2 regions of the Priestia sp. FSL W8-0001 genome follow, and region 1 is predicted to be linked to the other one. Evidence: riboswitches for the same ligand, from Rfam matches in the RefSeq annotation. Region 1 holds a riboswitch; the other holds the start of a gene.
What was found. A riboswitch is a leader RNA that binds a small molecule or an ion and turns the genes downstream of it on or off. The one in region 1 is predicted to bind preQ1.
Positions count from the first base shown of each region.

Region 2: it holds a riboswitch for preQ1, as region 1 does, so the genes downstream of both, queC (7-cyano-7-deazaguanine synthase QueC) here and MKZ18_RS04605 (QueT transporter family protein) in region 1, are expected to answer to the same signal.

Region 1 covers NZ_JBBPAL010000001.1:873,131-878,286, reverse strand. The annotation lists gene MKZ18_RS04615 (PAS domain-containing protein) at 1-60, opposite strand, end outside; gene MKZ18_RS04610 (IS1182 family transposase) at 325-1,683, opposite strand; gene MKZ18_RS04605 (QueT transporter family protein) at 1,803-2,291, opposite strand; PreQ1 riboswitch class I at 2,300-2,344, opposite strand; gene MKZ18_RS04600 (formate/nitrite transporter family protein) at 2,757-3,593, opposite strand; gene cobA (uroporphyrinogen-III C-methyltransferase) at 3,649-4,419, opposite strand; gene nirD (nitrite reductase small subunit NirD) at 4,484-4,810, opposite strand; gene nirB (nitrite reductase large subunit NirB) at 4,834-5,156, opposite strand, start outside.
Region 2 covers NZ_JBBPAL010000001.1:1,305,508-1,310,663, reverse strand. The annotation lists gene MKZ18_RS06940 (oxidoreductase) at 1-214, opposite strand, end outside; gene queF (preQ(1) synthase) at 281-778, opposite strand; gene queE (7-carboxy-7-deazaguanine synthase QueE) at 878-1,609, opposite strand; gene queD (6-carboxytetrahydropterin synthase QueD) at 1,602-2,045, opposite strand; gene queC (7-cyano-7-deazaguanine synthase QueC) at 2,045-2,707, opposite strand; PreQ1 riboswitch class I at 2,882-2,925, opposite strand; gene MKZ18_RS06915 (GerAB/ArcD/ProY family transporter) at 2,992-4,098, opposite strand; gene MKZ18_RS06910 (GerAB/ArcD/ProY family transporter) at 4,120-4,386, opposite strand; gene MKZ18_RS06905 (hypothetical protein) at 4,396-4,632, opposite strand; gene MKZ18_RS06900 (Ger(x)C family spore germination protein) at 4,639-5,156, opposite strand, start outside.

The DNA of each region.
Region 1 (5,156 bases):
GTCTAGGACTTTTTTAATAAATGCTAGTTCTTCTACCTTATGATCATCATTTGCAAGCAAGCTCTTCTCTCCTTCTCAAGTATAGTATAAAACATGACTTTTACTATGTATTAACGTACTTAACAACTTCTCTCTAATTCTGTCATATCTTGTGTCTTTTTTCTATAAATTAAAACCATTTAAATATGAAAAAAGCTTACATCTCTGTAAGCTTCAGTTTGTCGACAAAAGGGATTCGGAATGGTCTCATTCCGAACCCCTTTTTAGCTTTTTATGGGATTTGAAGCTATTTAATAAAAAGACAGACCTCTTCGAGTTCATCATTTAGGCCATTTTTGGACCTTGCCACGTCCAGTTGGCCATCTTCTTCAGGTTCATGGCAGCGAAAGTAAGCATCGCCTGCATCGACAATTTTTTAAGTCCCCTTAACGTTGTCCAACGCATGCCATGCTTTTCTTTTCCATCTGCGAATACACGCTCAATGGTTTCTTTACGTTTGGCATAAATCTCTTTCACCTCTGCGTGATAGCGAAGATGGTCTGCCTCTTCTACGTATTCCTGCCAAATATGACGCGTCACCACTTTCTGGTGGTCTTTACTCTCCGTACATCTGGCTAAAAATGGGCATGTCGCACAAATCTGTTTTGGCGATTTGTACTCCCGATATCCTTCTTTATTCGTTGTCGAGTAGGCCAAGATCTCACCTGCCGGGCAAAGATAACAGTCAAAGTATTCGTCATACACATAGTCATGTTTTCGGAAAAAACCTTTTTTCGTACGTGGTCGTGTGTATGGCAAGGCAGGGGTCATCCCCTGTTCCAATAAGTAACGGGTAATCGCAGGAGTTTTGTACGCGGCATCTGCGGCGACCGCTTCAGGCTTTCCGACTCTCTCGATGACCTTTCCGACCAATGGCTCTAAAATCTGACTATCATGTGTGTTGCCAGGTGTGACCATGGTGCCAAGCACAAAACCGTTACGATCCGCGGCTGCGTGAAAAGAATAGGCGAACTGCTTCGTCCGTTCATCCTTCACATAGTAACCACTCTCTGGATCGGTGGTGCTTTCTTTGATTTCTTTCTTCTCTTCCTTCTCAAACTTGTCCGGAGGAAATGGTTTTTTTCCGTGATCTTCCCGGTCCTGGTTAATCTCTTCTTGAAGGCGTTCCTGATACGCGCGTGTCTCTTTGCGAACGACTTTCTTTTCAAATTTGCGTTTGTTCGCACTCGCTTTAACATGGGTCGAATCCACGAAAACGTGCTCGGCACTGATTAGCTTTTTCTCGGCAGCTTCCTTTAAGATGCGATAGAAAATCTGTTCAAACAGATCGGTATCTTTAAAACGGCGTTCATAGTTTTTTCCGAACGTAGAGAAATGAGGCACTTTATCGTGGAAACCATACCCAAGGAACCAGCGATAGGCCATATTGGTTTCCACTTGTTCAATCGTTTGGCGCATGGACCGGATTCCAAACGTGTATTGAAGGAAGGTCAATTTAATTAAGATGACAGGATCAATACTGGGACGACCGATTTCTGAATACATGTCCTTCACCAAGTCATAGATGAACGAAAAATCAAGTGCTGCCTCTATTTTACGAACCAAGTGGCTGGCCGGTACCAATTGATTTAACGTAATCATTTCTAATTGATCTCGTTGAATGGGATTATGTTTCGAAAGCATGTCAATCACCTCAAGTTATGTAGTACTTCCATTGTAAAATAAAAAAGACTGTAGGCAAACTGGATTTCTTCCAGTTTGTCTACAGTCTGAAGCTTACATCTCTGTAAGCTTTTGTAGTATTAATCGATTAACTTTGTAAAGTTTACGCGCTTATGAATTGCCAGCATCACTGGAATTCCAACAAGCATCACTACAAATTCACCAATCGCAGTTGTTAACCATGTTAGTAAAAATGGAAAACCTAGTGCTAAATGAAGCTCAAACGCGATGATAAACATCGTAAACGTAAAGATCAGTGTATTGGTAACCATACGAGCAACCGTGCCCTTGGCAAACTTCATCGCAAAGATCATCAGTAATAAGGAAATTAAAGATTGTCCTACGCCAAATACCAAATCATACGCCACCATTGGTGAGAAGAATAAATTGGCTAAAAATACGCCTAGCACAATTCCATACAAATACTTCTTATTAAAAACAATCAAATGATTAAACATTTCCGCAATACGGAACTGAATATTTGTAAAGCCAAACGGCTGAATAAACATCGTTACCGCAATATACATTGCCGCAATAATACCGTTGACTGCAAGTGTTCTTACATTCATGCTGCATACTCTCCTTAGTTTTTTTACGTGGGATGGTTCCGAACCACGTCTTACGCAAATACTAAAGAATCATACAGCAGTAAATTATATTAGTCAAGTATCTCAACCCTCTTTCGGTTACTGATCAAAATTCAATCTAAAAAGAGTTTGGGACATAACAAAATGATGGCTTCTAAAAGACGAACACTAGCTGTTCCCATCTCTTTAATTTGTCTCAATACGTTCGTTCCATTGCGCTACGGCCACTCGCTTTCCGCGGGGAGGAACCTGAGCTTCCTCGCTGCGCTGCGGGATCTCAGTTTTCCCTCTCTTTCCCGCAGGAGTCGAGTGTCCTACGCTCCATTCCACCCTGTTTCCAACATTGTTTTCACAATCAACCAAAAAACCTGAACGATTAAAAGTTATGAACTCTCAATCGTTCAGGTATAGTAGAGGCTGAACTACTTATGTCTCAGTCTCTTTCTGTTACTTTGATAATGTTTCTTCTTTAACGATTTGTGGAATTTTCACTTCTTGAATACGCCCTTTTTCCATTTGCTTTTTATTGATAAACCAATATACGCTTCCTACAAATAAAGCGCCGCCTACAATATTCCCAAGCGTAACCGGGATCAGATTATGTAGCAGTCCAGCTAATGATATCGTTTCAGGGTGCGGATGAAGTAAAGCCAAACCAAGGAACGTCATGTTTGCAACGCTGTGTTCATAGCCAGATGCAACAAAGGCAAACAGCATCCAAAAAACTAACATAATTTTGGCCGCATCGCTTTTGGTTCTCAAAGCCGTCCAAATGGCTAAGCAGACGAGCCAATTACATAAAATCCCTCGAAAAAAAAGTTCGCTCATTGGCAGGTTCATTTTCTTTGCTGCGGTTGTCAGTAATAAATGTGTATCGCCTACTCCTTTAAACAAACCAGTTCCAACGATTAAGAGACACAATACGAACGCTCCCAATCCGTTTCCAACAAAGCACCACAGCCAATTTTTCAACGTATCTTTCCACGTAGTAGCACCTGATAATGTACTGATTGTATAAAACATATGATTGCCTGTAAACAACTCGGCTCCGGCAAACATAACAAGTAGTAACGCAATGGCAAACGATAAGCCCATAACTAGTGAGACTATTGGTAATGATGCTTCGGCTAACGGAGCACCAACTGAAAGAGCTAATACTACACCAATTCCGACATAAGCACCTGCAAGCATAGACAACAGTAAATAGCTCGGCAATTGTTTATTCACTTGATTTGTTTTTTGACGAGCTATGTCCGTCATAGACTCGATTGACGCTTTAAACACGCTTATCCCTCCCCTATTTCGTTAAAATTCTCTGATAAATTATATAATAAAAATATTACGCGTACACTTCTTGAAGTTTGGACTTTGAGAACCAGGAGAGAGTCGCTGATTGTTTTACCACTTCTCCGACCACAATCAGCGCTGGATTACTGACTTGTTCACTAGTGGCTATTTCTACAATCGTTCGCAGCGTACCAATTAAAACCCTTTGGTTAATAGAAGTACCTTCCTCAATCACCGCCACTGGTGTCTCTATGGACTTACCACCAGCTAAAAGCTGTTCACAAATATACGGTAAGTTTTTAACTCCCATATAAATAGCAAGCGTATCAACGCCTTGAGCTAGATGATGCCACCTAATATTTTCCGGAGTTCCAGTTAAACCGTGTCCGGTCACGATTGCAAATGAACGGCTTAACTCTCGATGGGTGACAGGGATTCCAGCATAAGCAGGAGCAGCAATCCCCGCTGTAATACCGGGGATGATTTCAAACTCAATGTGATGCTTAGCTAATACTTCAGCTTCTTCGCCTCCTCGCCCAAAAATGAAAGGATCTCCACCTTTTAGCCGTACAACTATCTTTCCTTGCTGGGCGTAATGTAATAATAAATCTTGAATGACTTTTTGAGGAACACAGTGATAACCAGGCGTCTTTCCGCAATACACAAGTTCTGCTCCCTCTTTTGCATAGTGTAAAAGATCAGGATTTACCAGCCGATCGTATAAAATAACATCTGCTATTTCTAAACACTTTCCTGCTTTAATGGTTAACAAATCTGGGTCGCCCGGTCCCGCTCCAACAAGATAGACTTTTCCTTGTCTCATTCTCCGCTTCACTCCTTCGGTATAACTATGATGGCATGTTTAATAGATGATTTACAACAGCTTATTAATCTTCTAACCACAGATATACAAGCTCTTCTTCAACAGATGTTCGGTATGCCTTTACTAAGCCAGTATCAGGTTCATGAACACGTCCGTTGTCCAAACAAATTTTCCAATCATGCATAGGGCAAAATACCGAATCACCGCTCACTATTCCTTCACTTAATACGCCACCTTTATGAGGACATCGGTTATCAACGGCCTGAATTTTACCGCTTGATAGCTTAAAGACAGCAATTTCTTTTTGATTCACTTTCACGGTTTTACCTAGGCTTTCTGGAAAATCATGAATTGACCCAAGCAACACTTTTGTTATGTTTTTGTTTACCATCTTTTTCCCCTCCATTTGTTTTGTTATGATGTTACAACTGTCTCAAACAATTCTTTTTTTGCTTGCTTGTTCTCAACGATTTCCTTCCATGGATCTCGATACGTAGATAAGGCTTCATCTATACGAAGGTTTAGTTTCTTTCTTTCCTCTACATTATCAAGAATAGCCTGAACGTTTTTAATACCGATTCGTTCAATCCAAGCTGAAGTACGCTCTAGATAATTTGCCGTTTCACGGTAATATTGTAGATAAGCTCCTGTAATTTCCATTAACTCTTCGTCTGTTTTCACCTTATATAGCAAATCGCCTCCTCGTAAATGAGTGCCTCCATTACCACCAACATAAA
Region 2 (5,156 bases), 430 kb from region 1:
AACAATATACATCATCAACTGCAAAATCTTTCTCATACTTTTCAAGCTCTGCAAAATCAATTTCGAGCTGACGTAGCTTTTCATGTTCAACCGGCAGTGCCTTTCGAACAAGTACTGTCACATGGCTATATGAGCGATTATCTAAAAGCAACTGTAAAAGTTCTTGACCAATAAGGCCACTTGCTCCTAGTACTAATGCTGATCTTTGTGACATTCTTTCACCTTCTCACCTTGTTGTTGTTTACATCGGAAAACAGGTTGTTAAGACAACCTGCTTTCATTAACGATTATCAATCGTTTCTGGATATAAATCGTGATTCATTAATCGATAAGAAGCCATTTCTTCATACTTTGTGCCTGGACGACCATAGTTTGTATATGGATCAATGGAAATTCCACCACGTGGCGTAAATTTCCCCCATACCTCAATATAACGTGGATTCATTAATTCGATTAAGTCATTCATAATAATATTCATACAATCTTCATGGAAATCACCATGATTTCGGAAACTAAACAAATAAAGCTTTAAAGACTTACTTTCAACCATTTTTTCATCAGGTATATAGCTAATATAGATTGTAGCAAAATCAGGCTGTCCTGTTTGCGGACATAAGCTTGTAAATTCTGGACAATTAAATTTAACGAAATAATCTCGATTTGGATGCTTGTTATCAAACACCTCTAAAATTTCTGGTGAATACTCAAACAAGTACTTTGTTCCTTGATTACCTAAAAGCGTTACACCTTCTAATTCCTCTTCTTTACGACCACTCATGTGTGTTTCCTCTCTTTCTACGATTGTCATTCTAACAGCGTTTTTTCATTTTGTACATATTTGTTTTTGTATTTTATTTGTAAATTTTTTAAAGAACGCTTACACGCCTCTTTTATTTCCCCATACAAGTGCATGAACCTGCGGCAACACGCGTACATTATTCATATCTGTTGTAGCTACAACAAGATCAATTAGCCACTCATACTTCCCTAATAATTTACGAGTTAACGCCTCGTCATCCGTTGTTGTCAAATCATCATTTCCTACTTGAACAAAGAATGGCACTGATGGATAGCGCTGATGAATGTGTTTTGCATAATCGAAATCCGTTTCATCAAACACAACCACTTTAATGCTAATATGTTGACTACGTCCATTGTTTTGCAAGCGTTCAACAATATCATCCAACACTTCGTAATTTGTCTTCATTCCCGAGCTTGGTGGCTTGGGTGAAAGAGTTAAATCATCAATTTTATAAAACCACTCTTGAAAGCGACTTCCCTGAGTTTCAAGCGCGACTTGCTTTTGATGATCATGCAAGCGATCAATTAGTTTATCTAAAGATTTCAACAGCGCTGGATTCCCGCCTGAAATAGTTACATGGTCAAAGCGGTCTCCTCCTAAGGTTTGCAATTCATGCCAGACCTCTTCGTCCGTCAATTGACGGATGTCACTTTTCGCTGACCCATCCCAAGTAAATGCCGAATCACACCAACTGCATGAGTAATCACAGCCAGCTGTGCGCACAAACATTGTTTTTCGGCCCACAACCATTCCTTCTCCTTGAATCGTTGGACCAAATATTTCGAGAACAGGAACCTTATTATTCATCTCGCTTCACCTTCTTTGGACGATATACAACATAGCTTGTAGGAGTTTCACGAACAAACACTTGCACGCATGCTGGCTTATTTTCAAGTTCATCTAAGTGAGCTTGTACAAGTTCATAAATTTTCCGAGCAATCACTTCAGATGTTGGGAAATCATTCGCATCCTCTTCATTAAATAAATGCTTATGATCATTTAAAAGCGTATGGTCGAACTGACCAGACACAATCTTTTTCAACGTAGCAAAGTTAACTAAAAAGCCTGATGAATCTAATTCATCACCTGCAATAGTTAGATTCACAAAATACGTATGGCCATGAACCTGCTGACATTTTCCTGCTGACTCATGAGGAACAAAATGCGCAGCGGCAAAGTTCATGTCTTTATTTAATTCGTACGAATAAGGATGTGCTACCTGTGGGTAAATTTGCTGAAGCATTACTGTTCCCCTCCTTGTTTCGTGTCAAGATATTGTTCTAGACCTCTCTTGCGAAGTTTACATGCAGGACACTCTCCGCACCCGTCTGCAATAATACCGTTATAGCAAGTTAACGTATGTTCACGCACATAATCAAGCGCACCTAATTCATCGGCTAGTCCCCATGTCTCTGCTTTATCAATCCACATTAATGGTGTGTGAATGACAAATTCAAAATCCATTGATAAATTCAACGTTACGTTTAGCGATTTAACAAACACATCTCTGCAGTCTGGGTACCCTGAGAAATCTGTTTCGCATACACCTGTTACTAAATGACGTGCACCGCTATTTTTAGCTAATACAGCCGCAAATGATAAAAAGAGAAGGTTGCGTCCGTCCACAAACGTTGTCGGTAGCTCCCCTTCCTCTTGGCTAATGTCAATATCATCTCTTGTTAGTGCGTTAGGCGCTAGTTGGCTTAACAACGACATATCTAAAATTGTGTGCTTCACACCAAGATCTTTTGCAATGGCTTCAGCAACCTCAATCTCTTTACTATGACGCTGACCGTAGCCGAACGTAACGGTTTCCACTTCTTTAAAATTTTTTAGCGCCCAAAATAAACAAGTCGTACTATCTTGTCCACCGCTAAATACAACAATTGCTTTTTCGTTTTTCATTTTTTTGTCTCCTTTTCCTTTATAAAGTCAAAGAAGAAAACATTCCGTTGTTTAGATCATATAAAAAAAGAGATTGCTTCGTTTGCAATCTCCCTTAACTAAGAATCCCTTTCTTATATTAAAAAAGAAACAGGAAAAAAGCCCCTAAAATCGGCGCCATTTGTCATCTCACTGATGATCTTAGTTTTTTATAGAGGGAGTTTACGAACCTCTCCCGCACATAGAGCACGGCATTTCTTCTTTCAATTTTCGCTTTTAACTATATCATACTCCATTTAAAATTACTATGTACTTCTACTTTTCTTCCTACTTTTCAATTGAATCATCACCAGCGCTACGATTGGAATGACAAACTGCATGGGAATGTGAATCCAAACTGGTACAATTTTCAAACCTATCTCTAAATGTTTAACAGCATTATCCGACATAAAAATAGTCGTAGTCAGAATGGATACCGTAACCAAAAGGAGTGATAGCTTGTGACTCCCGGTTTGATAAATATCTTTTATCCCTAAAATAGCTGCATATGCGAAAATCGTTACTTTAGCAAAACCGCCAATAATAAGAACACTAATGGCTAGCATATCCATCCGCTGAATAATATCTCCAATATTCACTTGCTGTACGGTTACAAGTAGGGGGATTGTCGATGATCCTACCAAGTGCTCTCCGAGTGTAGTTAAGCTAATTAAACTTAGCATACTAAGCATAACGCCTCCTATCACCACGGCACGCGTTCCCATCTTTCTAAGAGACTTTTCTCCTTTTATAAACTGGTTAAACATTAAGAAAACAACCATTTCTCCAAATGGAAACGTCAAAATAAGCGGAAACACCGCTCTAAAAATTGAACCGATTCCTTCAGCTAAAATGGGGTGCATACGATCTGGGTTCATAACATCAAAAAAGAACAGTAAGAAAAAACCTAACACAATGAAGCCAACAAAAACAACTAACAATAACACACTCGCTCTTGCGATTGGCTCAACTTCTAAAAAGCATGCATACGCAATAACTAGCGTCATAACCCCGCCCACAATAACTAGAGGCGTATCCTTCATTGATGTTAACAATAACAGCTCACAAAAGTCTCTTAGAACACGCGCACCAATGTAAATAAAATATAGCACGTACAGCATGCAAATAATTTTGCCAACTAGCTTTCCAAAAGCAATTTTTAATATTGTTGGAAACGTTTCTTCTGGATGCCTTTTATATAAAAGTGTAAAAAGAGCAAAGAAAGGCAGGTACATTAACATCCCTACTAAAACGGCAATCCATGCGGATTGACGTGCTTCCTGTCCAATACTCACAATGGTCGCACTTCCAAATAAGAACAGCAGCATCATTGAGAATAGTTGAAAATTGCTTATTACTAAGCGTGGATGCATTCCTTTCCTCTCCTTTCCTCACTAGGTAGTTACCGATTTTCGGTCATACTTGCCACAAGACTTCTTTGCTATATCAATTAGCGTCGATTGAGGGTATTTTTTGATTAACCATAATAAAAGCCTCGCAAATACTAACCCACTTCCTGTTCCAATTATTGCACAAATCCAAGCGATGTTCTTTGCCACAGCTAATAATAAAGTAGATACAACTAAGATTGCACTTCCAATGGAGAATACGTGGGTTAATGTAAAGAACTGTTTCCCACTTATCACTTCTTTTTGGCTCATATTGAACACCTACACCGAATAAAATGAAGAAAAGATATCAATGATGGACTGCATCCAAAACTCAAGGGCATACAGCGGAGTTGGAATGGTTATTCGAAAAATAACCACTATCCACATTACCACTCTTGTAGTAGAAAAGCTGCTGTATATTACGATTTCTTTTATCTGTTTTTGTTGATAAAGAAGGCGGATTGCCTTATATGCTAAAAAGCTGAATACCCCTAAAAACAGCAGTAAGTTTTCCATGTTGCACTAATCCTGCATCTCTTTCATGTATGAGTTATTCAACGTTCCAAGTCGACGGATTTGCACATCTACTTTTAAGTTCACTTCTAGATCTGTCGCAAAGATTTCATCCCAGCGATTTTTCATCTTGTTCCAGTCCTTTACGTTTTGGCGGTAAAAAACTTCTCCAAACCCAAAGACATCACTTTGATATTCGTTTTGTGCTCTCTTAATTGCTCTTCGCATTTTATCTTGCACATCATGTTCCGCTTTTTTCTCTAGTTCAGTAATCATAGCAGGGTCCTGCAAGTTAACCTGGCACTCTACGTCAGCGATGTTTGCTTCTCCCTTTAAGTTCACATCAATAACAGGCTTTCCATCTTTCATACGGCTTTTAATATCCGTACTTGTTCGCAGCATCTCAACTCCAATAATGTCATGGGATTTTTCTTTTTTTTCACACGGAATAACAACGACCGTACTTTTTACATTTCCGGTAACATAGTTATATCCTTTACTTTCACTTTCATTAAACCACCCAACAA